DNA from 3 places in the Streptomyces sp. NPDC096136 genome. Region 3 is predicted to be linked to each of the others. Evidence: riboswitches for the same ligand, from Rfam matches in the RefSeq annotation. Region 3 holds a riboswitch; each other region holds the start of a gene.
What was found. Region 3 has a riboswitch for thiamine pyrophosphate ahead of ACIRBY_RS27920 (thiamine ABC transporter substrate binding subunit). Riboswitches for the same ligand answer to the same signal wherever they lie in the genome.

Region 1 (8,016 bases), on a different contig from region 3:
CGCCTTCCGCTTGCAGTGGTCCTCGCCACCGCCGACCGCAGGGCCGGCCGCGGCCACCGCCGGTCCGGCCTGCTGCGCCACCGCGACCACGGGACTGACGAAACCCGCCAGTACGAGGGAGAGCGAGGCCAGGGCGCCTCCCGCCAGCCAGGCCCCGCTTCGCGGAAGAGGGCCGAGGGGGACGACCTTGGCACGGTGCTCACGACTCATAGAGCGCTCCTTCGGCAAAGTGACTCGAACCGGAGCCGTCGGGATCCGGTCGCGGTTCGAGCCTCTCCCGGTGAACCCGCATCGCCGCGCGACGCCCTCGGAGCCGTTCCCACTATCAGCGCACCGGCTGACCCGATGCCCCCAATCGGGCCAACTCGGACTTTCCCGGCGCGCCACCCGGCGGTCCCCCGCGTGCCCTCCCTAGAGTCCCCGACGATCCATCCGACCCGGCCGGCCGCCAGAACGCACGGCCCACACCAGCGGACGGGACCCGTGAGACCAAAAGTCTGTCTGAACATGATCGTCAAGGACGAGGCCCCCACGATCCGGAAATGCCTCGACTCGGTACGTCCCCTGATCGACACCTGGGTGATCGTGGACACCGGCTCGACGGACGGCACCCAGGACGTCATCAGGGACTGCTTCGGCGACCTCCCCGGAACCCTCCACGAACGCCCCTGGAAGGGATTCGACGGCAGCCGGACCGAGGCGATCGAACTCGCCCGCGACACTGCCGACTACCTGCTGTTCATCGACGCCGACGACGCGATGGAGGTGGAGCCCGGGTTCCGGATGCCGGAGCTGACCCTCGACGCGTACCGGATCGCCCTGCACGACGGGCCGATCGTCCACTACCGGGCGGCGCTGGTCTCCACCCGCCTGCCCTGGCGGTACGTCGGCGTGCTCCACGAGTACATCGACTGCGGCGGCGAGTACAGCCTGGGAACGCTCGGCGGCGCCCACATCCTCAGCATCGGCGGGGGCGCCCGGCTCCGGGAGGGAGGTCAGCGGCAGAAGTACCTGCGCGATGCGGCCCTCCTCGAAGAGGGGCTGGCCAAGGAGCCCGACAACGCCCGCTACGTGTTCTACCTCGGGCAGAGCTGGCGGGACGCGGGCGAGCAGGAGAAGTCCCTCGCCGCTTACGACCGCCGGGCGTCCATGGTCGGCTTCTACGAGGAGACGTACCTCGCCCGGGTCTACGCCGCACGGGCCGCCGCGGGCCTGGGCAGGCCCGCGGCCGAGGTGATGGACCGCTACCTCCGCGCCTTCGAGAGCAGGCCCTCGCGGGCCGAGGCGATCGGGGACCTGGCGGGCCTCTGCCGGGTGGAGGAGCGGTGGCCGCTGGCCTATGTGTTCGCCAAGGAGGCGGCTCGTATCCCCTGCCCGAAGGACGTCCTCTTCGTGGAGCACGCCTGGCACGAGTGGCGGGCGCTCGACGAACTCGCGATCGCCGCCTACTGGGTCGGCGAGTACCGCGAGTCGCTGGAGTGCTGCGAGCGCCTGCTGAGCAAAGGAAGGATGCCCGACGAGCACCGCGAACGGGTCGCCGGGAACCTGGACTTCGCACGGAGCAGGCTGGATCCGGCGATGTTTCACGTGAAACGTCCGTCCGCCCCCCTCCCGGCCTCCGCCGGGAGCCGCCCCCCGGCGAAACGCCGCGCCAAGCGCCGGGTCTGACCCCTCCCTGCCGGAGGGACGGTCTAGCCCGCGGCCCGGTCGCCGAGCGGGCGCCGCCGCTGGGTGGCGTCCGTGAGGGCCGGCGGGCGCCAGACGCCGTCCGGGTGGTAGAGGTTCACGCCCGGCGGCACGACCTCGTCGATCCGGTCGAGCACCTCGTCGTCGAGGACCAGCCCGGCCCCCTTCACCAGGGACTCGAACTGTTCCATCGTGCGCGGCCCGATGATCACCGAGGTGACCGCCGGATGCGCGACGGGGAACGCCACGGCCAGCTCCGGCAGCGTGCAGCCCAGGTCGTCGGCGATCGTGACGAGCTTCTCCACGGCCTCCAGCTTGGCCACGTTGCCGGGGATCGCCGGGTCGAAGCGGGCCGGGTGCAGCTTCGCCCGCCCGGTGGTCAGGTCGACCGGGCTGCCGAGCCGGTGCTTCCCGCTCAGGAAGCCCGAGGCGAGGGGGCTCCAGGTCAGCACGCCCATCCCGTAACGCCGGGCGACGGGCAGCACGTCGGCCTCGATGCCGCGCGCGAGGATCGAGTACGGCGGCTGCTCGGTCCGGAACCGGGGCAGGGCCCGGCGCTCGGCGGCGTGATGGGCCTCGACCAGTTCCTCGGCGGGAAAGGTCGAGCAGCCGAAGGACCTGATCTTCCCGGCCCTGACGAGGTCGCCCAGGACGGACAGCGTCTCCTCGACATCGGTCGAGTGGTCGGGCCGGTGCACCTGGTAGAGGTCGATCCAGTCGGTGTCCAGCCGCCGCAGGCTGTCCTCGACGGCCCGCACGATCCAGCGCCGCGAGTTCCCGCTGCGGTTGCGGCCCTCTCCCATCTGGAAGTGGACCTTGGTGGCGAGCACCACGTCGTCCCGCCGCCCCTTGAGCGCCTTGCCGACGATCACCTCGGACTCGCCCGCCGAGTACATGTCGGCGGTGTCCACGAAGTTGATGCCCTGGTCGAGGGCGGCGTGGATGATCCGCTCGCACTCCGCGTGGTCCGGGTTCCCCACCGCCCCGAACATCATCGTGCCGAGGCAGTGGGCACTCACCTCTATGCCGGTCCCGCCCAGATTCCGGTATCGCATGGTCATGCGGCCGCACTCTAGGAGCTGGAGCGCACTCCAGCGCAAGACCCCGTTTTCCCGGCGGTCCGTCCGGACCGTCCCGCAACTCCCCCCATGAGGTCGCGGGACGGTCCGGACGGTCGGCTCAGTCCGCCAGCGGCAGGTAGACGCGGTTGCCGGAGGCGGCGAACTCGGCGGACTTCTCCGCCATGCCCGCCTCGATCTCCTCTGCCTTCAGGTCGCCGCCGTGCTCACGGCGGATGTCCTGGGAGATCTTCATCGAGCAGAACTTCGGACCGCACATGGAGCAGAAGTGCGCGGTCTTGGCCGGCTCGGCCGGGAGCGTCTCGTCGTGGAACTCACGGGCCGTGTCGGGGTCGAGGGCCAGGTTGAACTGGTCCTCCCAGCGGAACTCGAACCGCGCGTCCGACAGGGCGTCGTCCCACTCCTGGGCACCCGGGTGGCCCTTGGCCAGGTCCGCCGCGTGGGCCGCGATCTTGTACGTGATGACACCGGTCTTCACGTCGTCGCGGTTGGGCAGGCCCAGGTGCTCCTTGGGCGTCACGTAGCAGAGCATCGCGGTGCCCCACCAGGCGATCATCGCGGCGCCGATGCCCGAGGTGATGTGGTCGTAGGCGGGCGCGACGTCCGTGGTCAGCGGGCCGAGCGTGTAGAACGGCGCCTCCTCGCAGATCTCCTGCTGGAGGTCGATGTTCTCCTTGATCTTGTGCATCGGGACGTGGCCCGGGCCCTCGATCATCGTCTGCACGTTGTGCCGCTTGGCGATCGTGTTCAGCTCGCCCAGCGTCTTCAGCTCCGCGAACTGCGCGGCGTCGTTGGCGTCCGCGATGGAGCCGGGGCGCAGGCCGTCGCCGAGCGAGTACGTGACGTCGTACGCCGCGAGGATCTCGCAGAGCTCCTCGAAGTTCGTGTAGAGGAAGTTCTCCTTGTGGTGCGCCAGGCACCAGGCGGCCATGATCGAGCCGCCGCGGGAGACGATGCCGGTCTTGCGGCGGGCCGTCAGCGGCACGTACGGCAGCAGCACGCCGGCGTGGACCGTCATGTAGTCGACGCCCTGCTCGGCCTGCTCGATGACGGTGTCCTTGTAGATCTCCCAGGTCAGGTCCTCGGCACGGCCGTCGACCTTCTCCAGCGCCTGGTAGAGCGGCACGGTGCCGATCGGGACGGGGGAGTTGCGCAGGACCCACTCGCGCGTGGTGTGGATGTTGCGGCCGGTCGAGAGGTCCATGACCGTGTCGGCACCCCACTGGGTGGCCCAGGTCATCTTGTCGACCTCCTCCTCGATGGAGGAGGTGACGGCCGAATTGCCGATGTTGGCGTTGACCTTCACCAGGAACCGCTTGCCGATGATCATCGGCTCGATCTCCGGGTGGTTCACGTTGGCCGGGAGCACCGCGCGGCCTGCGGCGATCTCCTCGCGGACGACCTCGGGGGAGACGTTCTCGCGGATCGCGACGTACTCCATCTCCGGGGTGATCTCGCCCCGGCGGGCGTACGCGAGCTGCGTGACGGCCTGGCCACCGCGGCCCCGGCGCGGGAGGCGCGGGCGGCCGGGGAAGACCGCGTCGAGGTTCTTGAGGCCGCCGCGGGGCGAGGTGTGCTTGATGCCGTCGTCCTCGGGGCGCACGGGACGACCCGCGTACTCCTCGGTGTCACCGCGGCCGATGATCCAGTTCTCGCGCAGCGGCGGCAGGCCGCGGCGCACGTCGGTCTCGATCTGCGGGTCGGTGTACGGACCGGACGTGTCGTAGAGCGTGACGTCCTTGCCGTTGGTGAGGTGGACCTGGCGGACCGGCACCCGGATGTCCGGGCGGGAACCCGCCAGGTATCCCTTGTGCCAGCCGGGCTGGCGCTCGGTCTGGCCGTCGGCGCCCTGGTCGACGGCAGGCGTGCGTGCGTCCTGAATGGTCATGAGACCTGATCTCCCTACGCCGGCATTACCCGGTAACAGGTTCGGCGGTCGACGCAGCCTCCTCCCGTACGCAATCTGCTGCGCGTACGGTGATCAGCGCCCTCTCAGCCCGGTGCTCCGAGCTCCCGCGTTGTGCAAAGTAGCCCCCACGCTAGCGTCATCTGTGGCGTGCTGAACAGTGGGCCCCCTCATCTCTTGCGATGATCTGCCGGTGACGACCTCGCCGCAGCCCCCCAACCAGCCCACGGAAACCTGGGGCCACACCGGCCACGAGCATGCGTCCCCCGGGCATGCGGCCGACGGCCCGCAGGACCCTTCCCACGGCCATGGGCCTTCCCACGGGCAGGCGCACGGACATGACCACGGACACGACCACGGACAGGCGCACGGACACGGCCACAGCCACGGCCACGGGCCGGCGGCCCCGGGATCCAGGCACCTGCGCAAGGTGATCTCCGCCGTACTGATCCCCTTCGCCGTCGCCGTCTTCGCCGGCCTGGTGGTGCTCTGGCCCGGCGGCGCCCCCGGCCACGAGCGCACCGGGGTGGGCTTCGACCGCCAGACGCAGCAGGCGAAGGTGGTCGCGATCTCCGACGTCGACTGCAAGTCGGTCAACGCCTCGCAAGTCCCGCCCACCGGCAACGGTCCCGCCCCCCAGGGGCGCGAGGCCCGGCCCGGTGCCTGCAAGAGGGCCACCGTCGAGGTCGGCACCGGACCGGACAAGGGGCGCGTCTTCTTCGAAATCGTCCAGCCCGGTGCGCCACGACAGCTGGAGATGGACCAGGAGGTGGTCGTCGCGTACGCGCCGAACGCGCCGCGCGACCTCCAGTACTCCGTGATCGACCTGAACCGCAAGTTCCCGATGATCCTGCTCGCGGCCATCTTCGCGGTGGCGGTGGTCGTCGTCGGCCGGATGCGCGGGCTGTTCGCGCTCGTCGCGCTCGTCGTGAGCTTCGGGGTGCTGACCCTCTTCATCCTCCCGGCGATCCTGCAGGGTTCGAACCCCCTGCTCGTCGCGGTCGTCGGCGCCAGCGCGATCATGCTGATCGCCCTGTACATGTGCCACGGGCTGACCGCCCGGACCTCGGTCGCCGTCCTCGGCACCCTGGTCTCGCTGCTGCTGATCGGACTGCTGGGTTCGCTGTTCATCGGCTGGGCGTTCCTGAGCGGGAACACGGACGACAACACCGGGCTGATCCACGGGCTCTACCCGAACATCGACATGAGCGGCCTGCTGCTCGCAGGCGTGATCATCGGATCGCTCGGCGTCCTCGACGACGTGACCGTCACCCAGACCTCCGCCGTCTGGGAACTGCACCAGGCGGACCCTGACATGGGTCCGCGCGCCCTGTACCGGGCGGCCATCCGGATCGGCCGGGACCACATCGCCTCCGTGGTCAACACCCTCGTCCTGGCCTACGCGGGCGCGGCGCTCCCCCTGCTGCTGCTGTTCTCCATCGCGAACAGCAGCATGGGCACGGTGGCCAACAGCGAGCTGGTGGCGGAGGAGATCGTACGGACCCTGGTGGGCTCCATCGGACTCGTCGCCTCGGTCCCGGTGACCACGGCGCTGGCCGCTCTGGTGGTGTCCGCGGACCGGCCCGCCCCCACCGCCGCGGGCGCCGTCCCCGCCCAGGCCGCGCCGGCGGCCCGCGGTGGGCGGGGCCGGCGGCGCAAGCGCTGAGGGGCTGCGGGGGACGGGCCCGGGGAGCGGGCCCTCAGCCCGCGTTCTGCCCGTTCTGCTGCTGCGCCTGCGCGAGGATCCTGCCGAGCTCCTCGTCGAGGGTCTCCTCGAAGTCGCCGAGGCTGCGCTCCTGACCGAGCGGGACGAGCCGGTCGGTCCGGTCGAGGAACGCGACGAGCGGGGCCGCACCGGCACGGAAGAGGGCCCGGTCACCGCCGACCTGGAGGCGGATGTGGACGTCGGAGAGCTCTCCCGGTTCGGTGGGAGCGATGTGCACGTCGCCTTCACCGCAGGGCCTGTTGATGCCGTCGAGGAGCAGCTCCCGGCCGAACGCCCAGGTCACCGGGGCGTCTCCGGGAAGGTGGAAGGTCAGGCGTACGGCGTAGGGGTCACGGGCGTCGTACCGGAGTTCCACCGGGATCCGGAACGCGAGCTCCTCGGAAACGAGGAAGCTCATCATGACCTCTGCCTGTACCGACTCGCGCATTGCCTACCCCGCTGTAGTGGAAGTGGCCAGGAATGATCCCCCAGGGCCCTCTTGACAAGGGTGGTGGAAGCGCCAGCAGATCACAAGGAGTGAGTTTTCAGATACTGATAGAGAACGAGAGGGTGCTCAACAGCGCGCCTACTTCACTCCGTAGCCGATCGACTACACACAGCAAGCGGGATTCCTGGTGCACAGGGAGAGAAATGGCCATGGTCGCGGCGGCGTCGCCGGCGGTGATCGGGATGGCCGCGCACACCGTGCCCAGGGCGTACTCCTGATGCTCGGTCACCGGCTGCATCCGCCCCAGGGAGCCGATCCGCTCCTCCAGCGTGCGCATGTCCCGCACGGTGTACGGCGTGATGCCCTCGACCGGATGACGGTCGTAGTAGTCCCTGCGCGCCTTCTCGTCCAACTGCCCCAGCAGGCACTGCCCGATGGCGTGCGCGTGCGCGGTGGCGCGGAAATCGGCCCATTCCTCGCAGGCGGGGTTGGCCGGGGTGTCCGAGACACCCATGACCTCGATCTCACCCTCACGGTAGACCGCGAAGTAGACGGGGGCCCCGACCGCGTCGCGGAAGTGCGCGAGCGAATCGAGGATCATGCTGCGACGTTTCTGCTGAAGCCCTCCGTCCGCCAGCCGGCCGGCCGCGTCACCGAGGACGAACACCCCGCCCTCCCGGCGCAGATAACCCTCGTGCGTCAGGGTGCGCAGCAGGTGGTACGCGGTGGGGAGCGGGAGCCCGGCCTCGCGCGCCAGCTGTTTCGCCGGGGCTCCCCCGCAATGGGAGCTCGCCGCTTCCAGCAGCCGCAGCGCCCTCTGCACCGAGCCGATCAGCGTCGGCACACCGGCATTGCGATCCGGAGACACAGCTCACCCCCAGGCGTGGCGGCGGGCCCGGGGGGCCCGCCGGCGCCCAGGGAACGGCACGGATTGCCAGCCTATCCACCGATTGCCACAGGATGAGGGGTTTGCCGGGACATGTTCGCCCGGCTGGCGCAATGCCCGCACCCCTCGGGCACGACGGCCTACCAGTCGCCGGAGGTGCTCTTCGCCCCGCTGCCCGTGAACTTCTTGACGACGAAGACCAGGCCGCCGACCAGGGCCGCGAACAGCAGGACCTTGAAGGCGAAGCCGATCAGCGTGCCGATGATCGAGGTGATGATCCCGCCGAAGACGAAGAGCGCCAGCAGG
Region 2 (11,002 bases), on a different contig from region 3:
AGCGGGACGCCGTCCGTCTCGGGGTGGGAGAACAGCTCGGCGAAGGCCTCCCGGCCGATGTGGCCCTGGCCGATGTTGGCGTGCCGGTCCTTGTGGGCGCCGACGCCCTCCTTGGAGTCGTTGGCGTGGATCAGCTTGAGCCGGCCCGCGCCCACCGTGTCCGCCAGCAGGTCCAGGGTCTGCTTGGTGCCGCCCGGCTCCGCCAGGTCGTGGCCCGCCGCGAAGATGTGGCAGGTGTCCAGGCAGATGCCGAGCTTCTCGTGGTGGTCGAGGGCCTCGAAGTACGGGCCGAAGTCCCAGGTGCGCGAGCAGAGCGAGGAGCCCTGGCCGGCCGTGGACTCCAGCAGCAGGAAGGGGTCGTCCTCGTGGGTCAGCTCGTCCAGCAGCGGCAGCATGTACTCCCTGACCTGCGCGTACGCCTCCTCACGCGGACGGCCCCCGGTCGCCGAGCCGGTGTGCACGACCACCCCGAGCGCACCGATCTCCCGGCCCCGGCGCAGTGAGTGCCGCAGGGACTCCACCGACTTCTCGACGGTCGCCGCGGTGTGCGAGCCGAAGTTGATCAGGTACGGGGCGTGCACGTACACCGGGATCGACTCCTCGGCGCACTGCGCGCGCAGCAGCTCGTCCTGCGCCGGGTTCCCGGTCGGGGTGGCCCACCCGCGCGGGTTGGCCACGAAGACCTGGACGGCCTCTGCGCCCATCTCACGGGCGTAGGCGAGGCCCACGGAGGCCAGCCCGCCGGCGACGGGCACGTGCCCGCCCACGGGATTGCGTGACAACGGTGCTCAGAGCCCCTTGGTCTTGATGGTGATCGTGCTGCCCTCGGGGACGCTCTGTCCGGCGGGCACCGACTGCGTGTCCACCGTGCTGCTGAAGGACAGGAAGGGGCGCTCCACCTTCACCTTGAAGCCCAGGGCCTCCAGCGCCTTGCGGGCGGCGTCCACGTCCTGGCCGGCCACGTTCGGGACCTGCACCGGCCGGGGGCCCTTGGAGAGGGTCAGCGTGACCGTGTCCCCGGTGGCGGCCTGGGTGCCCGCGCCGATCGACTGGTTGGCGACCGTACCGGCGGGCGCGGGGGAGTTGACCTGGTCGGGGGCCGTCTCGACCTTCAGACCGAGGGCCTCCAGGGCCGCCCGCGCCTGGTCGGCCGACTGGCCGGTGACGGCCGGGACCTGGACCGGGCGGCCCTTGCTGACCTGGAGGGAGACGGCGGTGTCGGGGGCCCGCTTCTGGCCGCCGGCCGGGTCGGTGCCGATCACCGAGCCCTGGGCCACGTCCTGGCTGAAGGCCTGGGTGACGATGCCGGGGGCCAGCCCCGCCTTCGTCAGCTCGGCCTTGGCCTCCTCCAGCGGCCGACCCTTCAGATCGGGCACGCTGACCAGCTCGGGGCCGCGGGAGACGGTGAGGGTCACCGCGCCGTTGCCGCGGATCCGCTTGCCGCCGGCGGGGTCGGAGTTCATGACCGTGCCGCGCTCGAAGGCCTCGCTGAACTTCCGGTCGACCTTCTTGACGCCGAGCCCGGCGGCGGACAGCTCCGTCCTGGCCTGCTCCTCCGTCTTGCCGAGGAGGTTGGGCACCTTGGTGAACTGCCCGGAGTTGATGTACCAGACGCCGGCGCCCAGACCCAGGGCGAGCAGGATCCCCGCGATGACGAGGACCGTGCCCCGGCGCTGCCGGCGGGCGGCCGGGGGAGCCGGGGGCTCCGGTACGTGCGGCCGCTCCAGGCGCGAGGTGTGGTGCACGGACTGCTCCTGCGCCTGCCCCGCGACCGGGCGCGGGATCACGCTGGTGCGGTCCTCGGTTGCGGACCGCTCGGCGGCCCGCGCCTGCGGAGGTACGGCGTCCAGCTCGGCCTCGCCGATCCGCGCCCGCGCCTCGCGGGCCAGGCCCAGCAGGGCGGCGGCGTCCGCGGGGCGCAGCCCGGGGGTGCGGGCGGTGGCCTGGGCGACGAGCTCGTCGAGCGCGGCGGGCAGCCCCGGGACGGCGGCCGACGGGGGCGGGACGTCCTCGTTGAGGTGCTGGAACAGCACCTGGGCGGGGGTGCCGCCGGTGTGCGGCTTGGAGCCGGTGAGCATCTCGTACAGCACGACGCCGCAGGCGTAGACGTCCACGCGGGTGTCGTAGACCCCGTCCTCGATCTGCTCGGGGGCGAGGTAGGAGACCGTGCCGAGGACGGAGCCGGTGGTGTGGGTGGCGGCGTCCACGGAGCGCACGAGGCCGAAGTCGGCGACCTTGACCCGGCCGTCGTCGCCGATCAGCACGTTCTCGGGCTTGATGTCCCGGTGGACGAAGCCGGCGCGGTGGGCGGTGCCGAGCGCGGCGAGGACCGGTTCGAGGATGTCGAGCGCGGCCCGCGGCTGGAGCGCGCCGCGCTCGCGCAGGACGTCGCGCAGGGTGCAGCCGGAGACGTACTCCATGGCGAGGTACGTGTACGGGCCGTCGGTGCCCTGGTCGAAGACCCCGACCACGTTGGGGTGGGCGAGGCGGGCCACGGACTTCGCCTCGCGGATGAAGCGGTCGACGAAGGCGGCGTCGGCGGCCAGGTCCGGGTGCATGATCTTCAGTGCGAGGACGCGGTCGAGGCGGGTGTCGAGGGCCCGGTAGACCGTCGCCATGCCGCCTGCGGCGATGCGGGCGTCGACGCGGTAGCGGCCGTCGAGCACGCGCCCGACGAGGGGGTCATCCAGGGTCGTATCCACCCGGCGATTCTACGAGGGCCCCCACCACCCCCGGCCGGGGTGTCCACGCCTTGCAGCGCACCTGTGACGTGGGCGGGGGGGCGGGGGGTTCGCGGCGGGCCCTCAGAACGCCGGGCGCTCCGGGTCCAGAGCGGCGCGGCCCTCCCGCGGGGACGAGGCCTCCGCGAAGCGGCGCTGGGGGATGCGGCCCGCGCGGTGGGCCAGCCGGCCCGCCGAGACGGCGTCGCGCATGGCCGCCGCCATGAGCACCGGCTCCTGCGCACGGGTCACCGCGGAGGCCAGCATCACCGCCGCGCAGCCGAGCTCCATCGCCAGCGCGGCGTCCGAGGCCGTCCCCGCGCCCGCGTCCAGGATGACCGGCACCCCGGCCCGCTCCACGATCAGCTCGAAGTTGTGCGGGTTGCGGATGCCCATCCCGGAGCCGATGGGGGAGCCCAGCGGCATGATCGCCGCGCAGCCCGCGTCCTCCAGCCTGCGGGCCAGCACCGGGTCGTCGTTGGTGTAGGGGAGGACCGTGAAGCCCTCGTCGACCAGCACCTCCGCCGCGTCCAGCAGCTCGACCCCGTCCGGCAGGAGGGTCCGCTCGTCCGCGACCACCTCCAGCTTGATCCAGTCCGTGCCCAGCGCCTCCCGCGCGAGCCGGGCCGTCAGGACGGCCTCGCCGGCGGTGAAGCAGCCCGCCGTGTTCGGGAGGACCGCGATGCCGAGCCGGGACAGAACGGACAGGACGGAGCCCTGGACCGTCGGGTCCAGGCGGCGCATGGCCACCGTGGTGAGCTCGGTGCCGGAGGTGATCAGGGCGCGTTCCATGACCTCCAGGCTCGGGGCGCCGCCCGTGCCCATGATCAGGCGGGACGAGAAGGTCCGGCCGCCCAGGGTGAACAGGTCGTCGGCCATGGCGCTCAGCCTCCCTGGACCGCGGTGAGGACCTCGACCCGGTCGCCGTCGCCGACCGCGGTGTGCGGCCACTGTCCGCGCGGGACGACCGTCTCGTTGAGGGCGGCGGCCACGCCGGAGGGGGCGGTGGTCAGGGTGGCGACCACCGCGTCGAGGGTGGTGCCGGCCGCGAGCTCGCGCGGCTCGCCGTTGACGGAGATGGTCATGCGGGGGACTCCTGACGGGTGGAGGAGAAGCGGCGGGGGCTGAAGGGGCGGGCGATCTCCGGCACGGCGCCGGTGGTCAGCAGCTCCGCCATCACGTCGCCGGTGAGCGGGGTCAGCAGCACCCCGTTGCGGTAGTGGCCGGTGGCCAGGTGCAGACCGGGCAGGTCGCTGGGGCCCAGCAGCGGCGCGTTGTCCGGGGAGCACGGGCGCAGCCCCGCCCGGGTCTCGACCAGGGGGAGCTCGGTGATGCCGGGGACCAGTTCGTGCGCGTCGCGCAGCAGCTCGTAGACCCCGCCGGCGGTGACGGTGGTGTCCCAGCCGAGCTCCTCGCTGGTGGCGCCGACGACGAGTTCGCCGTTCTCGCGCGGGACCAGGTAGACGTGGCTGCCGCGCACCACGGCCCGTACCGTCCGGGACAGGAACGGCGCGAAGGCGGGCGGCACGGCCAGCCGCAGGACCTGCCCCTTGACCGGCCGTACGGGCGGCAGCACCTGTTCCGGTACGCCCTCCAGCCGGCCGCTGAGCGAGCCGGCGGCCAGGACCACCTGGTCGGCGCGCAGCCCGGTGCCGTCGTCGAGCAGCGCCCCCGAGGCCCGGTCGGCGGTGACGAGCAGCCGGCGGGCGGCCGCCCGGTGGATCTCCACCCCGGCCCGCTCGCAGGCGGCCAGCAGTGCGGCGGCGAGTCGGCGCGGATCCACCTGGTGGTCCCCGTCGACGCGCAGCCCGCCGCGCACCCCGGGGGTCAGCATCGGCTCCAGGCGGCGGCACTCGCGGCCGGTGAGCCACTCGGACTCCAGGCCGCAGCGGCGCTGGAGGGCGTGCAGTTCCCGCAGGTGGAGGCGGTCGTCGGCGTCGAGGGCGACGGCCAGGGTGCCGCAGGCCCGGTAGCCGAGGTCCATGCCGCCGCTGGCCTCGGAGAGCTCGGCGGCGAAGTCCGGGTAGCGGGCGGCGGAGGCGAGGTTGAGCCCCAGCAGGGTTTCCTCGCCGTAGTGCAGTTCGGTGACGGCGGCGAGCATGCCGGCCGCGACCCGGGCGGCGCCGCCGCCGGGGTCGGGGTCGGCGAGCGCGGTGCGCAGGCCGCTGCGGGCCGCCCGCCAGGCGGTGACCAGGCCGATGATCCCGCCACCGATGACGAGGACGTCGCAGCCCCGGTGGTCGGATCCCTTGTCGGATGCGTGCATGGGCGTCCAGCCCCTCCCTTCGCCGGCATGACCCGGATCAGGTTCGTACGGTCGGAGGCCGGCCAGCCTCCCTCTCAGCCCGGTGCGCCCGGACTCCCGCGATAGGTACGGTGGCCAGCGTAACCCCGGGGCCGGTGGCGGGTAAGGCTGCCTCCCTGTGGCGCCCCGCCCCCAGTTTCCTGACGGGTCGTCAGGTGACTAGGCTGGCCGTGTGAGTGAGCAGACGGAACAGACGAAGCCCGGTGTCGTGATCGTCGGCGCCGGAATGGCCGGGGTGCAGACCGCGGTGGCCCTGCGGGAACAGGGCTGGACCGGCCCCGTGACCCTGCTGGGCGCCGAACCCCACCAGCCCTACGACCGCCCGCCGCTGTCCAAGGCGGTACTGCTCGGCAAGGCCGAGGACTCGGCCTTCGACGTCGACTTCGAAGGCCTCGGCATCACGCTCCGCCTGGGGACCGAGGTCACCGGCCTGCGCGCCGCCGACCACGAGCTGGACACCGAGGCCGGACCGGTCCCGTACGAGGTCCTCGTCCTGGCCACGGGAGCCACGCCCCTGACCCTGCCCGGCACCGGCGGCGTCCCCGGCGCCCACCTGCTGCGCACCCTCGACGACGCCGCCCGGCTGCGCCCGGTCCTGGCCGCCGCCCCCGACACCGTCGTGGTCGGGGCCGGCTGGATCGGCGCCGAGTTCGCCACCGCCGCCCGCGAGGCCGGCTGCGCCGTCACCGTGGTCGAGGCGGCCGACCGGGTCCTCGCCGGTGCCCTGCCCGCCGAGGTCGCCGCCCCGATGGCCCGCTGGTACCAGGGCGCCGGCGCCACCCTGCTCACCGGCGCCCGGGTGGCCGCCGTCGAGGAGGGGCGGGTGCTCCTCGCGGACGGCCGCGAGCTGCCCGCCGGGGCCGTCGTCGTCGGCGTCGGCGCCCGGCCCGCCACCGACTGGCTCGACGGCAGCGGCGTCGAGCGGGGCCCCGACGGCTCCGTCACCGCCGACGCCCACCTGCGCACCTCCCTGCCCGGGGTGTACGCCGTCGGGGACTGCTCCTCCTTCCCGTCGGCCCGCTACGGGACCCGGCTGCTGGTCCACCACTGGGACAACGCCCTCCAGGGCCCGCGCACGGTCGCGGCGAACATCGTCGCGGGGGAGGCCGTACAGGCCTACGACCCCGTGCCCTACTTCTGGTCCGAGCAGTTCGGCCGCTTCGTGCAGTACGCCGGCCACCACGGCGGCGCCGACGCCCTGCTGTGGCGCGGCGACCCGGACGGGGACGCCTGGTCGGTGTGCTGGCTGCGCGGGGACGCCCTCGTCGCGGTCCTGGCCGTCGGCCGCCCCCGCGACCTGGCCCAGGGGCGGAAGCTGATCGAGTCGGGCGCCCCCGTGGATCCGGCCAAGGTCGCCGACCCGGGCGTACCGCTGAAGTCGGCCGCCGCCTGACACCGCCCCGGGGCCCGGCCCGCCGCCGCGCGGCCGGGCCCGCAACCGGGCGCGGACCCTGATCCGGGCGGATCCCCGCCTACGCGGACGGACCCGGACGGACGGGGCCGGGTACCGGGTGTCCCGCCGAGGTGGCAGGCTTGTCCCCGTGACCGAGATTGACGCAAAGATCGATGCCCTCGTCCCCTCGTGGCTGTACCTCCCCGACATCGCGGAGATGCTCGACATCGAGGTGACCCGGGTCCGCCAGATGGTCAAGGAAGGGCAGCTGATCGCCGTACGCCGGGGCGAGAACCGCGCCCTGCAGGTTCCGGCCCAGTTCATCGACGGCGACAAGGTCGTCAAGGGACTCGTCGGCCTGCTCACGGTGCTGCGCGACGACCGCTTCTCCGACGAGGAGATGCTGGAGTGGCTCTTCACCGAGGACCCCACCCTGCCCGGCACCCCCGTGCAGGCGCTGCGCGAGAATCGCGGCACGGAGGTGAAGCGCCGCGCCCAGGCGCTCGCCCTCTGACCGGCTGATCCACGGGTGTGCGGGCCGGCGGGGTAGCCTCGGCCCGCCCGCACACCGCCACCACCAGAGGGGTACTCCCATGCAGCAGCTGTCCGACGCCCGGCTCTACCTGTGCACGGACGCCCGAAAGCGGCAGGGAGACCTCCCCGAGTTCCTCGACGCCGTCCTGGCCGGCGGGGTGGACGTCGTCCAGCTCCGCGACAAGGGCATGGAGGCCGGTGAGGAACTCGAACACCTCCGGGTCTTCGCCGAGGCCGCCCGCCGGCACGGCAAGCTCCTCGCGGTCAACGACCGCGCCGACGTCGCGCACGCCATCGGCTCCGACGTCCTGCACCTGGGCCAGGGCGACATCCCCGTCCCCGCCGCCCGCGCGATCCTCGGCCCGGAGGTCCTGATCGGGCGCTCCTGCCACTCCGAGTCCGAGGTCGACGCCGCCGTCGCCGAGCCGGGCGTGGACTACTTCTGCACCGGCCCCTGCTGGCCCACCCCCACCAAGCCCGGCCGCCACGCCCCCGGCCTGGACCTCGTCCGCCACGCGGCCTCCCTGGACCAGGACCGCCCCTGGTTCGCCATCGGCGGCATCGACGCCGGCAACCTGGACGAGGTCCTCGACGCCGGGGCCACCCGTGTCGTGGTCGTCCGCGCCATCACCGAGGCCTCCGACCCCGGCGCCGCCGCCGCCGAGCTGGCGAAGCGCGTCCGCGCCCGCCTCGGCTGAGGCCCCGGACCCGCCCCGGACCCGCCCCGCCAGGGCCCGGCCCGCCCGGACCCGTCCCGGGCGGCGGCCCCTCGAACCGTGCTCGCGCGGAACTCGCGCCCGGCCGGGGCGCGCGCCGAGGTGTCCAAAAATCCGTCCAAGGGGTGGACAGCGCTTCGGCGTCCGCCGGGGCGCGTCTAACCTGCCCGTATGGCCCTTGGTACCGCTTCCACCTGGTCGGACCGCGCACACACGGTCCGCGACCTCCTCGCGTCCGGAGCCTCGTATTCCTTCGAGTTCTGGGCCCCCAAGACCGAGAAGGGCGAGCGCAACCTCTGGAACGCGCTCCGCCGGATCGAGGCGGTCTCCCCGAGCTTCGTCTCCGTCACGTACGGGGCCGGAGGCTCGACCCGGGGCGGCACCGTCCGCGCCACCGAGCAGATCGCCGCCGACACCACGCTGACACCCGTCGCGCACCTCACCGCCGTCGACCACTCCGTCGCCGAGCTGCGCCACGTGATCGGCCAGTTCGCCGACGCCGGCATCCGCAACATGCTCGCGCTGCGCGGGGACCCGCCGGGCGACCCCATGGGCCCCTGGGTCAAGCATCCCGAGGGCGTGGACTACGCGGCCGACCTCGTGCGCCTGCTCAAGGAGTCCGGCGACTTCTGCGTCGGCGTCGCCGCCTTCCCCGAGATGCACCCGCGCTCGGAGGACTGGGACACGGACATCCGACACTTCGTGGACAAGTGCCGCGCCGGTGCGGACTACGCCATCACCCAGATGTTCTTCGATCCGGAGAATTATCTGCGGCTGCGCGACAGCGCCCAGAAGGCCGGCTGCGAGACCCCGATCATCCCCGAGGTCATGCCTGTTGTGGGCATCAAGCAGCTCGACCGGCTGCCCCAGCTGAGCAATGCGGTCTTCCCCGACGCCGTGAAAGACCGCATGCTCGCCGTCAAGGACGATCCGGCCGCTGTACGCTCCATTGGCATCGAGTTCGCCACGGAGTTCTGCGCGCGGCTGCTGTCCGAAGGTGTACCCGGACTGCACTTCATCACGCTGAACAATTCCACGGCGACCCTCGAGATCTACGAGAACCTGGGCCTGCACCAGCGGGCCTGATCGGCCGTCTCCCGTTTCCCGCGCGGTACGGCCGTACCGAGAGGGGCCTTGCATGGGAATGACGGTCCTCTACATCGCGTTCGGTTTCGTCGCGTTGTGGCTGCTTGCCGAGGTCCTGATGCAGTACAAGGCCCGGCTGCGCTGGCGCCTGCTCGCCTTCGCCGGGTTCCTCGGCGTCGTGGCCGGGGTCGTGCTGCCGTCGGTGCTGGTCATCGCCGTCGGCGCGGTCGCCTTCGCCGTGGGCCAGACCCTGGTGACGCTCTCCTTCCGCAAGGGCTTCGTCGCCGGCTGGGCTCTGCGCAAGGGCAAGGGCGCCGAGCCCGCACGCCCGGAGGGCAGGACCAGACGCCGCCGCTCCGGGGGCGCCGCGCCGCGCCCGGAGCCCGCGCTGGAGGTGACCGGGCTGGAGTACGGCTCCCAGGGCCCCGCCCCCTCCCGTGACGACGCCGCCGACCGGGACGACCAGGACGACCGCAACGTCTTCACCCCGCAGCCGGTGCCCGAGGAGACCGGCTCGTACGGGATACAGAGCTTCGCCCCCCAGCAGCCGGACGCCACCGCCGCCTTCGCCTCCCCGTTCGCCCCGGACGGGCAGGACGCCGGGCAGCAGGCCGCCTACTACGACGGCGGGCAGGGCCAGGGCGGATATGACTACACCGGCGGCTACCCGGCGGGCGGACAGCAGGTCTACGCCGCCTACTCGGACCCGTACATCGGCACCGGCGGCGCGGTCGCCCCGGGGCAGACGTACGACTACCCGCAGTACACCGACCCCGCGCAGCAGCAGTACTCCATGGACACCCCGCCCGGCGGGGTCTGGGTCCCGCAGCAGCGCGCCACCGACGCGGCCCCGCAGCCCTACCCGGAGCAGGACCCGCAGCAGCAGCCGCCGCAGGGGTACCCGTACCAGGGCAACGGCGAGTACGGGCAGTACCGCTACTGACGTGGAACGGGGGAGGGGCCGGCTCGTACGAGCCGGCCCCTCCCCCGTTCCACGCCGGGCTCACTGCGAGCCGCGGAAGTCCGCCCCCTCGACGATCAGGCCGGCCACCAGGGCCCCCGTCATCCCCGCGTGCGCGAGTCCGCCGCCCGGGTGCGCCCAGCCGCCCGCGAGGTACAGCCCGGGCAGCCCCGTCGCGTTGGCCGGGTACAGCAGGCGCCCCCCGTCGCCGGGCAGGGCCGGGGCGGGCACCGAGCCGCCGAGGGCGCCCGTGGCCGCCTCCACGTGCGCCGGGGTGCGCACCTCCTGCCACAGCAGCCGCTTGCGCAGGTCGGGGACGGCCCGTGCGGCCAGGTCCAGGAGCTTCTCCGGGTCCGGGACCGCCGACCCGCCGGCGGGACCGCACACGGCGCTGACGGTGACCGCCTCGTGGTCCGCGTCGGGCCGGGTGGACGGGTCGTCCGGCCGCAGCACCGTGACCAGCTGGACGGCGGCGGAGCCGGGGGAGTGCACCAGCGTGCGGTGGACGGCGTCCTCGGGCCGCCCGCCGCGCAGGGCGAGCATCAGGGTCAGCCGGCCGGGCACCGAGCCGCCCCGGGCCTGCACGCTGCCGCGCGGCCAGGACACCGAGCCGGCCGGGAGCTGCCTCGGGTCGATGCCGCAGACCACGGAGTCGGCCTCGGCCTCGGTGCCGTCGGCCAGCCGGACCCCGGCCGCCCGGCCGTCCCGGGCCAGGACGCCCTTCACGGGGGCGCCGAAGACGAACTCCACCTTCCGCTCCAGGCAGCGCTCGTACACGGCGGTGGCCAGCTCGCGCATGCCGCCCCGGACGTACCAGCTGCCGAAGGTCTGCTCCATGTACGGCAGGGCCGCCGCGGAGGCGGGCGCCGAGTCGGGGTCGAGCCCGTACGCCAGGACCCGCCCGCGCAGCAGCTCCCCGAGCCCGCCGCCCAGTTCGCGCCGGGCCACCTCGGCCAGGGTCGGCTGGCGGCGGCGCAGCAGGCCGCTCCCGCGCAGCGCCGGGTAGGGGTCGCGGCCCAGGACCTGCCAGTCGGGGCGCAGCGGCTCCTCCAGCAGGGGGCGCCGGGTGGCGTCCCACGTGTCGCGGGCGCGGCCCAGCAGGTCGTTCCAGCGCTCGCCCGCGCCGGCGCCGAAGGCCCCGTCGAGGGCGGCGGCGACCCCGCCCCGGGAGGTGCCGGGGAGGGTGACGGAGGCGTGGTCGAGGACGTGCCGGACGGCCGGGTCCACCTGGACCATGCCGACGCACTCCTCCAGCGGCCGCTTGCCGGTCTTCACGAACAGGTCGCG
Region 3 (11,002 bases):
TAGTGGACCCGTCCCGGCCCGACGGCCCGTACCTCCGCCCCCGCCGGGGCCGACAGGTCCACCCCGCGGTGCCCCGCCGCGTACGGGGTCGGGGGCGGGTCCCACCACCGGGCCACGGCGAGCGGCGCCGGCAGGGGCCGGACCGCCGTGAAGGCCCCCTCGGCGGGGGCGGCCGCGGGGCCCGGCACCAGGGCCCGGGACAGGGCGAACAGCAGGCTGAGCAGCAGGGTCGTCGTCATGCGCCCAGCGTCCCGCGCGGGCGCCCCGGCCCGCCCGTGCCTGTGGACGGCCGAAAGGGTGTGGACAAGGGCGTCACCCGGCATACCGCCGGGTCCCGTACACTTCTTGTGGCGATCCGGGTCACCGGGTCGACTTCGCACGCCCCAGCGCCGACCGGTTCCGGTCGGATGAAAGCGTCTCTCGGTCCCTCCAGGGGCAGGGCGCGGCGGGGCGTCAGGAACCAAAAACCGAGAAACCAAGGAGATGGCCATGGCCGTCGTAACGATGCGGGAGCTGCTGGAGAGCGGCGTCCACTTCGGTCACCAGACCCGTCGCTGGAACCCGAAGATGAAGCGCTTCATCTTCACCGAGCGCAACGGCATCTACATCATCGACCTGCTCCAGTCGCTGTCGTACATCGACCGCGCCTACGAGTTCGTGAAGGAGACCGTCGCGCACGGCGGTTCCATCATGTTCGTCGGTACGAAGAAGCAGGCGCAGGAGGCCATCGCCGAGCAGGCGACCCGCGTCGGCATGCCGTACGTCAACCAGCGCTGGCTGGGTGGCATGCTCACCAACTTCTCCACCGTCTACAAGCGCCTTCAGCGTCTGAAGGAGCTTGAGGCGATCGACTTCGAGGACGTCGCCGCCTCGGGTCTCACCAAGAAGGAGCTCCTGGTCCTCTCCCGCGAGAAGGCCAAGCTGGAGAAGACCCTCGGTGGTATCCGCGAGATGTCGAAGGTTCCCAGCGCCGTCTGGATCGTCGACACCAAGAAGGAGCACATCGCCGTCGGTGAGGCGCGCAAGCTGCACATCCCGGTCGTCGCGATCCTCGACACCAACTGCGACCCCGACGAGGTCGACTACAAGATCCCGGGCAACGACGACGCCATCCGCTCCGTCACCCTGCTCACCCGCGTGATCGCCGACGCCGTCGCCGAGGGCCTCATCGCCCGCTCCGGCGCTGCGACCGGCGACTCGAAGCCGGGCGAGAAGGCCGCCGCCGAGCCGCTCGCCGAGTGGGAGCGCGACCTGCTCGAGGGCGAGAAGAAGGCTGACGCCGAGGCCCCCGCGGCTGAGGCCCCGGCTGCCGAGGCTCCGGCTGCCGAGGCTCCGGCCGCCGAGCAGGCCTGACCCACTGAGAGCGCCCGGCGTTCATCCGCCGGGCACTCGCAGCACGGACGATGACGGCGGGGGAGCCGCGCCACGAGCGCGCTCCTCCGCCGTTCACCCGTAGATCTACGACTTCGAGAGAGAATCACAGACTCATGGCGAACTACACCGCCGCTGACGTCAAGAAGCTCCGCGAGCTCACCGGCGCCGGCATGCTGGACTGCAAGAACGCGCTCGTCGAGGCCGACGGCGACGTCACCAAGGCCAACGAGATCCTGCGCGTCAAGGGCCTGAAGGGTGTCGCCAAGCGCGAGGGCCGTTCTGCCGAGAACGGTGCCGTCACCTCCCTGATCTCCGGCGACGCCACCTCCGGTGTGCTCGTCGAGCTCAAGTGCGAGACCGACTTCGTGGCCAAGAGCCCGAAGTTCCTGGCCGTCGCCGACCAGCTCGCCGCCCACGTGGCCGCCACCAAGCCCGCCGACATCGAGGCGCTGCTCGCGTCCGAGATCGAGGCCGGCAAGACCGTCCAGGCGTTCGTGGACGAGGCCAACGCCAACCTCGGCGAGAAGATCGTCCTGGACCGCTTCGCGGCGTACGAGGGTGCCTTCGTGGCCTCCTACATGCACCGCACCATGCCCGACCTGCCCCCGCAGATCGGTGTCCTGGTCGAGCTGGACAAGGCCGACGCCGACCTGGCCAAGGGCATCGCCCAGCACATCGCCGCCTTCGCGCCGAAGTACCTCACCGCCGAGGACGTCCCGGCCGAGATCGTCGAGTCCGAGCGCCGCGTCGCCGAGGAGACCACCCGCGCCGAGGGCAAGCCCGAGGCCGCGATCGCCAAGATCGTCGAGGGTCGCGTGAACGGCTTCTTCAAGGACGCCACGCTGCTCGGCCAGCCGTACGCGCTGGACAACAAGAAGTCCGTCCAGAAGGTTCTGGACGAGGCCGGTGTCACCCTGAAGCGCTTCGCCCGCATCAAGGTCGGCATCTGAGTCCGTCCGTACGCGACGGACACCGGACCCCGATAGGGTCTGAGGCAGTCGTCCGCGCTTGCGCCGGACGACCGCAGATCTGACGAGGAGGCCATTGCCGCAGAGGGAACCGAGAGGACCCAACGGCAATGGCCTTCTTCGTATGTGCACGAGGAGATCTCCATGAACCAGGGCGTGGACCCCCACACCGCATCCCACGACAAGAGCGACCACGAGAAGAAGGGTCGCCGCTTCATGCTGAAGCTGTCCGGCGAAGCCTTCTCCGGCGGCGGCGGGCTGGGTGTCGACCCTGACGTCGTGCACGCCATCGCCCGCGAGATCGCGGCCGTGGTCCGAGACGGCGCCGAGATCGCGGTCGTCATCGGCGGCGGCAACTTCTTCCGCGGCGCGGAGCTTCAGCAGCGCGGCATGGACCGGGCCCGGTCCGACTACATGGGCATGCTCGGCACCGTCATGAACTGCCTCGCCCTCCAGGACTTCCTGGAGAAGGAGGGCATCGACAGCCGCGTCCAGACCGCCATCACCATGGGCCAGGTCGCGGAGCCGTACATCCCGCTGCGCGCCGTCCGGCACCTGGAGAAGGGCCGCGTCGTCATCTTCGGCGCCGGCATGGGCATGCCGTACTTCTCCACCGACACCACGGCCGCCCAGCGCGCCCTGGAGATCGACGCCGAGGCCCTCCTCATGGGCAAGAACGGCGTCGACGGGGTCTACGACTCCGACCCGAAGACCAACCCGGACGCGGTGAAGTTCGACGCGCTGGAGTACAACGAGGTGCTGTCCCGGGACCTCAAGGTCGCCGACGCCACGGCCATCACGCTGTGCCGCGACAACCAGCTGCCGATCCTCGTCTTCGAACTGCTCGCCGAAGGCAATATCGCCCGTGCCGTCAAGGGTGAGAAGATCGGCACGCTCGTGAGCGACCAGGGCACCCGGGCTTGAGCCCGTCGCACCGGGCCCTTCACGGGCCCGGTCCGGGCGGCCCGTACCGCCCCGCCCGCCCGAACCATCCATTCAAGACATGCAGGAGCACGTGGTGATCGAAGAAATCCTCCTCGAGGCCGAGGAGAAGATGGAGAAGGCCGTCGTCGTCGCCAAGGAGGACTTCGCCGCGATTCGCACGGGCCGTGCGCACCCGGCGATGTTCAACAAGATCGTGGCGGACTACTACGGCGCCATCACGCCCATCAACCAGCTCGCCTCCTTCTCGGTGCCCGAGCCGCGCATGGCCGTCGTGACCCCCTTCGACAAGAGCGCCCTGCGCAACATCGAGCAGGCGATCCGCGACTCCGACCTGGGCGTCAACCCCAGCAACGACGGCAATATCATCCGGGTGACCTTCCCCGAGCTGACGCAGGACCGCCGCAAGGAGTACATCAAGGTCGCCAAGAACAAGGCCGAGGACTCCCGCGTCTCCATCCGCGCCGTGCGCCGCAAGGCCAAGGACGCCCTCGACAAGCTGGTCAAGGACAAGGAGGCCGGCGAGGACGAGGTGCGCCGCGCCGAGAAGGAGCTCGACGACACCACCGCGAAGTACGTCGCGCAGGTGGACGAGCTCCTCAAGCACAAGGAAGCCGAGCTCCTCGAGGTCTGATGAACGACTCTCCCTGGGCCGCTGAGCCGGTACCGGCGGGTCCCGCATACGATGCGCTGGTGGGCCCGCAGACTGCGCCCATGCCCATCGTGCCCGATGCCGCCGGCCGTGCGTTCGACGACCGGGAAGCACGCGATCGGGGGGCCGCCTTCGCCGGCGGCCCCCCGCTCCGTACCGAGATGCCGTTGCAGGAGCCCATGCCCAGCCCCCCGCCACCGCCTTCCCAGGCACCGCAGGACGCCTCGCCCCCGCCGCAGAAGAAGCGTGCCGGGCGGGATCTGCGTGCCGCGATAGGGGTCGGCGTCGGCCTCGGCGCGGTGATCTTCGCTTCGCTGTTCATCGTCAAGGCCGTCTTCGTCGGCGTGGTCGTCGTCGCGGTCGTGGTCGGCCTGTGGGAGCTCACCTCCCGGCTCCAGGAGAAGAAGGGCATCAAGGCGCCGCTGGTCCCGCTCGCGGTCGGCGGCGCGGCGATGGTCATCGCCGGCTACGTCCGCGGGGCCGAGGGCGCCTGGGTCGCCATGGCGCTGACCGCGCTGGCGGTGCTCGTCTGGCGGATGACGGAACCGCCCGAGGACTACCTCAAGGACGTCACCGCGGGCGTCTTCGCGGCGTTCTACGTGCCCTTCCTGGCGACGTTCGTCGCGATGCTGCTCACGGCCGAGGACGGCCCGCAGCGGGTGGTGACCTTCCTGCTGCTGACCGTCGTCAGCGACACCGGGGCGTACGCCGTCGGCTGGCGCTTCGGCAAGCACAAGCTCGCGCCGCGCATCAGCCCCGGGAAGACCCGCGAGGGACTCCTCGGAGCGGTGGCCTTCGCCATGGTGGCCGGCGCGCTGTGCATGGAGTTCCTGATCGACGGGGGCTCCTGGTGGCAGGGCCTGCTCCTGGGCCTGGCCGTCGCCGTCAGCGCGACCCTGGGCGACCTCGGCGAGTCGATGATCAAGCGCGACCTGGGGATCAAGGACATGGGCACGCTGCTCCCGGGCCACGGGGGCATCATGGACCGCCTCGACTCCCTGCTGCCGACGGCCCCGGTCGTCTGGCTGCTGCTGGCCGCCTTCGTCGGCACCGGCTGACGGTTCCGGGCCGGGTTATCCTGGAGGGCGCGCCGTGTTCCACGCGGCGCGCCCTTTCCGTCCGGCGGCCGACGCCGCGGACCGGCCCTGCATGCGCGGGGTGACCCCCACCCCGTCGTACCGAGGAGTACCGCATGGCCCCCCGTCCCGCTCCGGGTGAGCTCACCTTCGTCGCCCCGCGAGGGGCCAAGAAGCCGCCCCGGCACCTCGCCGACCTCACCCCGGCCGAGCGCCGCGAGGCGGTGGCCGCGATCGGCGAGAAGCCGTTCCGGGCCAAGCAGCTCTCCCAGCACTACTTCGCCCGCTACGCCCACGACCCGGCGGAGTGGACCGACATCCCGGCGGCCTCGCGCGAGAAGCTCCAGCAGGAGCTGCTGCCCGAGCTGATGAACGTCATCCGGCACATCAGCTGCGACGACGACACCACCCGCAAGACCCTGTGGAAGCTGCACGACGGCACCCTCGTCGAGTCCGTCCTGATGCGCTACCCCGACCGGGTCACCATGTGCATCTCCTCGCAGGCGGGCTGCGGCATGAACTGCCCGTTCTGCGCCACCGGCCAGGCCGGCCTCGACCGCAACCTGTCCACCGCCGAGATCGTGCACCAGATCGTCGACGGCATGCGCGCCCTGCGCGACGGCGAGGTCCCCGGCGGCCCCGCCCGCCTGTCCAACATCGTCTTCATGGGCATGGGCGAGCCGCTCGCCAACTACAACCGCGTCGTCGGCGCCATCCGCCGCCTCACCGACCCGGAGCCCGACGGCCTGGGCCTGTCGCAGCGCGGCATCACCGTCTCCACCGTCGGCCTGGTCCCGGCCATGCTGCGGTTCGCCGACGAGGGCTTCAAGTGCCGCCTCGCGGTCTCCCTGCACGCCCCGGACGACGAGCTGCGCGACACCCTCGTCCCCGTGAACACCCGCTGGAAGGTCCGCGAGGTCCTCGACGCGGCCTGGGAGTACGCCGAGAAGTCCGGCCGCCGGGTCTCCATCGAGTACGCCCTGATCCGCGACATCAACGACCAGGCCTGGCGCGGCGACCTCCTCGGCCGCCTGCTCAAGGGCAAGCGCGTGCACGTCAACCTGATCCCGCTGAACCCGACGCCCGGCTCGAAGTGGACCGCCTCGCGCCCCGAGGACGAGAAGGCCTTCGTCGAGGCCATCGCCCGCCACGGCGTGCCCGTGACCGTCCGGGACACCCGTGGCCAGGAGATCGACGGAGCGTGCGGGCAGCTCGCGGCGAGCGAGCGGTAGTCTGGCCCGCGTACATCTGCATATTCCGACAGGGGAGCGCCACAGCGCTGAGAGTGCGGCAACACGTTTTCGGATCGAGCACCGTGGCCGCAGACCCTCTGAACCTCGCCCAGGTCATTCTGGGTAGGAAGTTCGGTCACCACCTCAAGCTGTTGCGCCCTGCCCGGGCGCCCGCTCCATCCGAGCGCCCGGGCGGGGCCGCGTCTTCTCCTGGTCATACCCAGGAGGAATGAACCGTGAGCACCACCAAGAAGATCGCGGGTGCGGCGCTGGCCGCGGCCCTCGGTGTCGGCACGCTCGCCGCGTGCGGCGGGGGCGCCAAGAACGAGGAGGGGGCCGCCGCGAGCGGGGCCCCGAAGTCCAAGACGATCACGCTCGTCTCCCACGACTCCTTCGTCGTGTCCGAACCGGTCCTCAAGGAGTTCGAGCAGCAGAGCGGCTACACCGTCAAGGTGCTGAAGTCCGGTGACGCCGGCGCCGCCCTCAACCAGGAGATCCTCACCAAGGGCTCCCCGCGCGGCGACGTCTTCTTCGGCGTCGACAACACGCTCCTCTCCCGCGCCCTCGACAACGGGATCTTCACCCCGTACGAGGCCAAGGGCCTGGCCGGGGTCAAGCCCGAGTACCTCCTCGACCCGCAGCACCGGGTCACGCCGGTCGACTCCGGCGACATCTGCGTCAACTACGACAAGGCCTACTTCGCCGACAAGAAGATCGCCCCGCCGCAGACGCTGGACGACCTGCTCAAGCCGGAGTACAAGAACCTGCTCGTCACCGAGAACGCCGCGACCTCCTCGCCCGGCCTCGGCTTCCTGCTCGCCTCCGTCGGCAAGTACGGCGAGGACGGCTGGAAGGACTACTGGAGCAAGCTCAAGGCCAACGGCGTCGAGGTCGTCGACGGCTGGGAGCAGGCCTACAACGAGCGGTTCTCCGGCTCCGCGGGCGGCAAGAAGGCCAAGGGCGACCGCCCGCTGGTCGTCTCCTACGCCTCCAGCCCGCCGGTCGAGGTCCTCTACGGCGACCCCCAGCCGGCCGAGGCCCCCACGGGCGTGGCCACCGGCACCTGCTTCCGCCAGGTCGAGTTCGCGGGCCTGTTGAAGGGCGCGAAGAACGAGGAGGGCGGCAAGGCCCTCATCGACTTCCTGATCGGCAAGAAGTTCCAGGAGGACATGCCGCTCCAGATGTTCGTGAACCCGGTGGTCAAGGACGCGAAGCTGCCGGAGGTGTTCACCAAGCACGGCGTGGTGGTCGAGAAGCCGGAGAACGTGGCCCCCGAGACCATCGCGAAGAACCGTGACCAGTGGGTCAAGGCATGGTCCTCGATCGTCGTGAAGTAGTCCGCGACGGCTCCCCGAAGGAGGGCGGGCGGGCCACCGCCGTCAGGCTGGCCCTGATGGCCGTGCCGCTCGCCTTCTTCGGGCTGTTCTTCGCGTACCCCGTCGCCGCGATCGTCGGCCGCGGGTTCAGGACGGACGCGGGCTGGGAGTTCGGCCGGATCGGCGAGGTGCTCTCCCAGCCCGACATCGCCGGCGTGCTCTGGTTCACCACCTGGCAGGCGCTCGCCTCGACCGTGCTCACCCTGCTCGTCGCGCTCCCGGGCGCGTACGTGTTCGCACGCTTCTCCTTCCCCGGCAAACAGCTGCTGCGCGCCCTGGTCACGGTCCCCTTCGTGCTGCCGACCGTGGTCGTCGGCACGGCCTTCCTGGCACTGGTCGGTCGCAACGGGCTGCTCGACGAGATGTGGGGCGTCCGGCTGGACACCACCGTCTGGGCGATCCTGCTCGCGCACGTCTTCTTCAACTACGCCGTCGTCGTCCGGACGGTCGGCGGGCTGTGGGCCCAGCTGGACCCGCGCCAGGAGGAGGCCGCCCGGGTGCTGGGCGCCGGGCGGTTCACGGCCTGGCGGCGGGTGACCCTGCCCGCGCTCGCGCCGTCGGTGGCCGCCGCCGCGCTGATGGTGTTCCTGTTCACCTTCAGCTCCTTCGGCGTCGTCCAGATCCTGGGCGGCCCCTCGTACGCCACGCTGGAGGTCGAGGTCTACCGGCAGACGGCGCAGCTGCTGGACCTGTCGACGGCCGCGGTGCTGACGCTGGTCCAGTTCGCCGCCGTCGGGATCATCCTCGGCGTGCACGCCTGGACCGTGCGCCGGCGGGAGACGGCGCTGCGGCTCGTCGACCCGTCGCGCACCGCGCACCCGCCGCGCGGCTGGGCGCAGCGCGGGCTGCTGGGCGGGGTGCTGCTGACGGTGGCGCTGCTGATCGTGGCCCCGCTCGCCGTGCTGGTGGAGCGGTCCCTGGACGCGCCCGGCGGGTACGGGTTCGGGTTCTACCGGGCGCTCCAGGAGAGCGGTTCCGGGGGCGGAACGTTTCTGGTGCCGCCGCTGGAGGCCATCTGGAACTCCCTCCAGTACGCGCTCGCCGCCACGGCCATCGCCCTGGCCGTCGGCGGTCTCGCGGCCGCGGCGCTGGCCCGGCGTGCCGGCCGCTTCGTCCGGGGCTTCGACGCGCTGCTGATGCTGCCCCTCGGCGTGTCCGCCGTGACGGTGGGCTTCGGGTTCCTGATCACCCTGGACGAGCCGCCGCTGGACCTGCGCACCTCCTGGATCCTGGTGCCGCTGGCCCAGGCCCTGGTCGGGGTGCCGTTCGTCGTGCGGACCATGCTGCCGGTGCTGCGCGCGGTCGACGGCAGGCTGCGGGAGGCGGCGGCCGTGCTCGGAGCGTCGCCGCTGCGGGTGTGGCGCGAGGTGGACCTGCCGCTGGTGCGGCGGGCGGTCCTGATCGCGGCGGGCTTCGCCTTCGCGGTCTCGCTGGGCGAGTTCGGCGCGACGGTGTTCATCGCCCGGCCGGACCGTCCGACGCTGCCGGTGGCCGTGGCCCGGCTGCTGGGGCGGGCCGGCGGGATGAACTACGGGCAGGCCATGGCCCTGAGCACGATTCTGATGCTGGTGTGCGCGGTGTCCCTGCTGGTGCTGGAGCGACTGCGACCCGACAAGACCTCGGGAGAGTTCTGATGACCCTGCTGCGCCTCGAAGGGGTGACGGTGCGCTTCGGCGACCGCGCGGTCGTGGACGCGGTGGACCTGGAGGTCGCCGAGCACGAGACCGTCTGCGTGCTCGGGCCCAGCGGCAGCGGCAAGTCCACCCTGCTGCGGGTGGTGGCCGGGCTCCAGCCGCCCTCCGCCGGGCGCGTGCTGCTCGACGGCGCCGACCAGGCCGGGGTGCCGGTGCACCGGAGGGGGGTCGGCCTGATGTTCCAGGACCACCAGCTCTTCCCGCACCGGGACGTCGGCGCGAACGTCGCCTTCGGCCTGCGCGTGCGGGGCTCCGCGAGGGCGGAGCGGGGCGAGCGGGTCGCGCGGCTGCTGGACCTGGTCGGGCTCCCCGGGGCCCAGGGCCGGGCCGTGGCCTCGCTGTCGGGCGGTGAGCAGCAGCGCGTGGCCCTGGCCCGGGCGCTGGCCCCCTCGCCGAGGCTGCTCATGCTGGACGAGCCGCTGGGCCAGCTCGACCGGGGGCTGCGCGAGCGGCTGGTGGTGGAGCTCCAGGGGCTGTTCTCCCGGCTGGGGACCACCGTGCTGGCCGTCACCCACGACCAGGGCGAGGCCTTCGCGCTGGCCGACCGGGTGGTGGTGATGCGGGACGGCCGGATCGCCCAGGCGGGCACCCCGCTGGAGGTGTGGCAGCGGCCGGCCTCGGAGTTCGTGGCACGGTTCCTCGGCTTCGAGAACGTGGTCCCGGCCACCGTCTGCGGGGGCGCGGCCGCGACCCCGTGGGGGAAGGTCCCCGTACCGGCCGGCTCGCCCGAGGGCGAGCACCGGCTGCTGGTCCGGCCGGCCGGGGTGGTGCCGGCCGCGGCCGGGCTGGACTGCGTGGTGGAGTCCCGTACCTTCCGGGGCACGCACGTGGCGCTGCTGCTCCGGCCCGCGTCGGGCCCCGCACTGGAGGCGGAGTGCGCCCTCGCCACCGCGCCGGCCGCGGGGGACCGGGTCGCGGTGGCCTTCACGCCCTCCGAGGTGGTCGTCCTCCCCTCGGCCTAGGGACGCCCCCGCGCGGGGAGGCCTAGGCGGCGCGGATGCCGTCGCAGGCGATCGGCAGGTGGCGCGGGCCGCGCAGGACCGCGTTCTGCCGGTAGGGCGGGGGGTCCTCCAGCAGCCGCGGGTTCTCCAGCCTGCGGGCCAGCTCGCTCAGGGCCAGCGCGGCCTCCAGCCGGGCCAGCGGCGCCCCGAAGCAGCTGTGGATGCCGCTGCCCAGGCCCAGGTGCTGGACGTCCTTGCGGTCGGGGTCGAAGCGGTCCGGGTCCTCGAACCGCTTCGGGTCGCGGTTCCCCGAGGCGAGGACCAGCCAGAGCGAGGAGCCCTTGGGGATGGTCACCCCCGCCACCTCGATGTCGGCCAGCGTGCTGCGCTGCGGCAGCAGCTGCACCGGGGGCTCGTAGCGCAGCAGCTCCTCCACCATCGGCACGGCCAGGTTCGGTTCGGAGCGCAGCCGGTCCAGGTGCTCCGGCTGGCGCAGGAGGGTGAGCATCCCGTTCGTGATCAGGTTGACGGTGGTCTCGTGCCCGGCGATCAGCAGCAGGGCCGCCGTGCTGAGCACCTCCATCGTGCTCATGGTGCCGTCCGGTCCCTGCCCGGTCGCCAGCTCCGAGAGCATGTCCCCGGTCGGGTTCTTGCGCCGCTCCTCGATCAGCCCGGCCAGGTACATGCCGAGCTCCATCCGGGAGTCCTGCGTCTTCTTCATCCGTTCGGCGGGGTCCGCGTCCGGAT

Region 1: another riboswitch for thiamine pyrophosphate. It lies ahead of thiC (phosphomethylpyrimidine synthase ThiC); the one in region 3 lies ahead of ACIRBY_RS27920 (thiamine ABC transporter substrate binding subunit).
Region 2: another riboswitch for thiamine pyrophosphate. It lies ahead of thiO (glycine oxidase ThiO); the one in region 3 lies ahead of ACIRBY_RS27920 (thiamine ABC transporter substrate binding subunit).

What each region holds. Positions count from the first base shown of each region.
Region 1 covers NZ_JBIWFZ010000005.1:365,440-373,455, reverse strand. The annotation lists partial or broken gene ACIRBY_RS13630 (collagen-like protein) at 1-210, opposite strand, end outside; gene ACIRBY_RS13625 (glycosyltransferase) at 508-1,668, shown strand; gene ACIRBY_RS13620 (aldo/keto reductase) at 1,692-2,741, opposite strand; gene thiC (phosphomethylpyrimidine synthase ThiC) at 2,866-4,653, opposite strand; TPP riboswitch at 4,648-4,792, opposite strand; gene ACIRBY_RS13610 (YibE/F family protein) at 4,865-6,337, shown strand; gene ACIRBY_RS13605 (SsgA family sporulation/cell division regulator) at 6,372-6,824, opposite strand; gene ACIRBY_RS13600 (IclR family transcriptional regulator) at 6,922-7,668, opposite strand; gene ACIRBY_RS13595 (DUF5326 family protein) at 7,851-8,016, opposite strand, start outside.
Region 2 covers NZ_JBIWFZ010000004.1:241,104-252,105, forward strand. The annotation lists gene ACIRBY_RS10295 (deoxyribonuclease IV) at 1-782, opposite strand, end outside; gene pknB (Stk1 family PASTA domain-containing Ser/Thr kinase) at 789-2,702, opposite strand; gene ACIRBY_RS10305 (thiazole synthase) at 2,805-3,599, opposite strand; gene thiS (sulfur carrier protein ThiS) at 3,605-3,805, opposite strand; gene thiO (glycine oxidase ThiO) at 3,802-4,986, opposite strand; TPP riboswitch at 4,984-5,096, opposite strand; gene ACIRBY_RS10320 (NAD(P)/FAD-dependent oxidoreductase) at 5,198-6,418, shown strand; gene ACIRBY_RS10325 (Rv2175c family DNA-binding protein) at 6,567-6,932, shown strand; gene thiE (thiamine phosphate synthase) at 7,012-7,650, shown strand; gene metF (methylenetetrahydrofolate reductase [NAD(P)H]) at 7,840-8,754, shown strand; gene ACIRBY_RS10340 (hypothetical protein) at 8,807-9,697, shown strand; gene ACIRBY_RS10345 (phytoene desaturase family protein) at 9,758-11,002, opposite strand, start outside.
Region 3 covers NZ_JBIWFZ010000016.1:83,917-94,918, forward strand. The annotation lists gene ACIRBY_RS27885 (M23 family metallopeptidase) at 1-239, opposite strand, end outside; gene rpsB (30S ribosomal protein S2) at 490-1,353, shown strand; gene tsf (translation elongation factor Ts) at 1,488-2,324, shown strand; gene pyrH (UMP kinase) at 2,487-3,266, shown strand; gene frr (ribosome recycling factor) at 3,361-3,918, shown strand; gene ACIRBY_RS27910 (phosphatidate cytidylyltransferase) at 3,918-4,994, shown strand; gene rlmN (23S rRNA (adenine(2503)-C(2))-methyltransferase RlmN) at 5,129-6,244, shown strand; TPP riboswitch at 6,265-6,392, shown strand; gene ACIRBY_RS27920 (thiamine ABC transporter substrate binding subunit) at 6,481-7,581, shown strand; gene ACIRBY_RS27925 (ABC transporter permease) at 7,557-9,254, shown strand; gene ACIRBY_RS27930 (ABC transporter ATP-binding protein) at 9,254-10,276, shown strand; gene ACIRBY_RS27935 (cytochrome P450) at 10,299-11,002, opposite strand, start outside.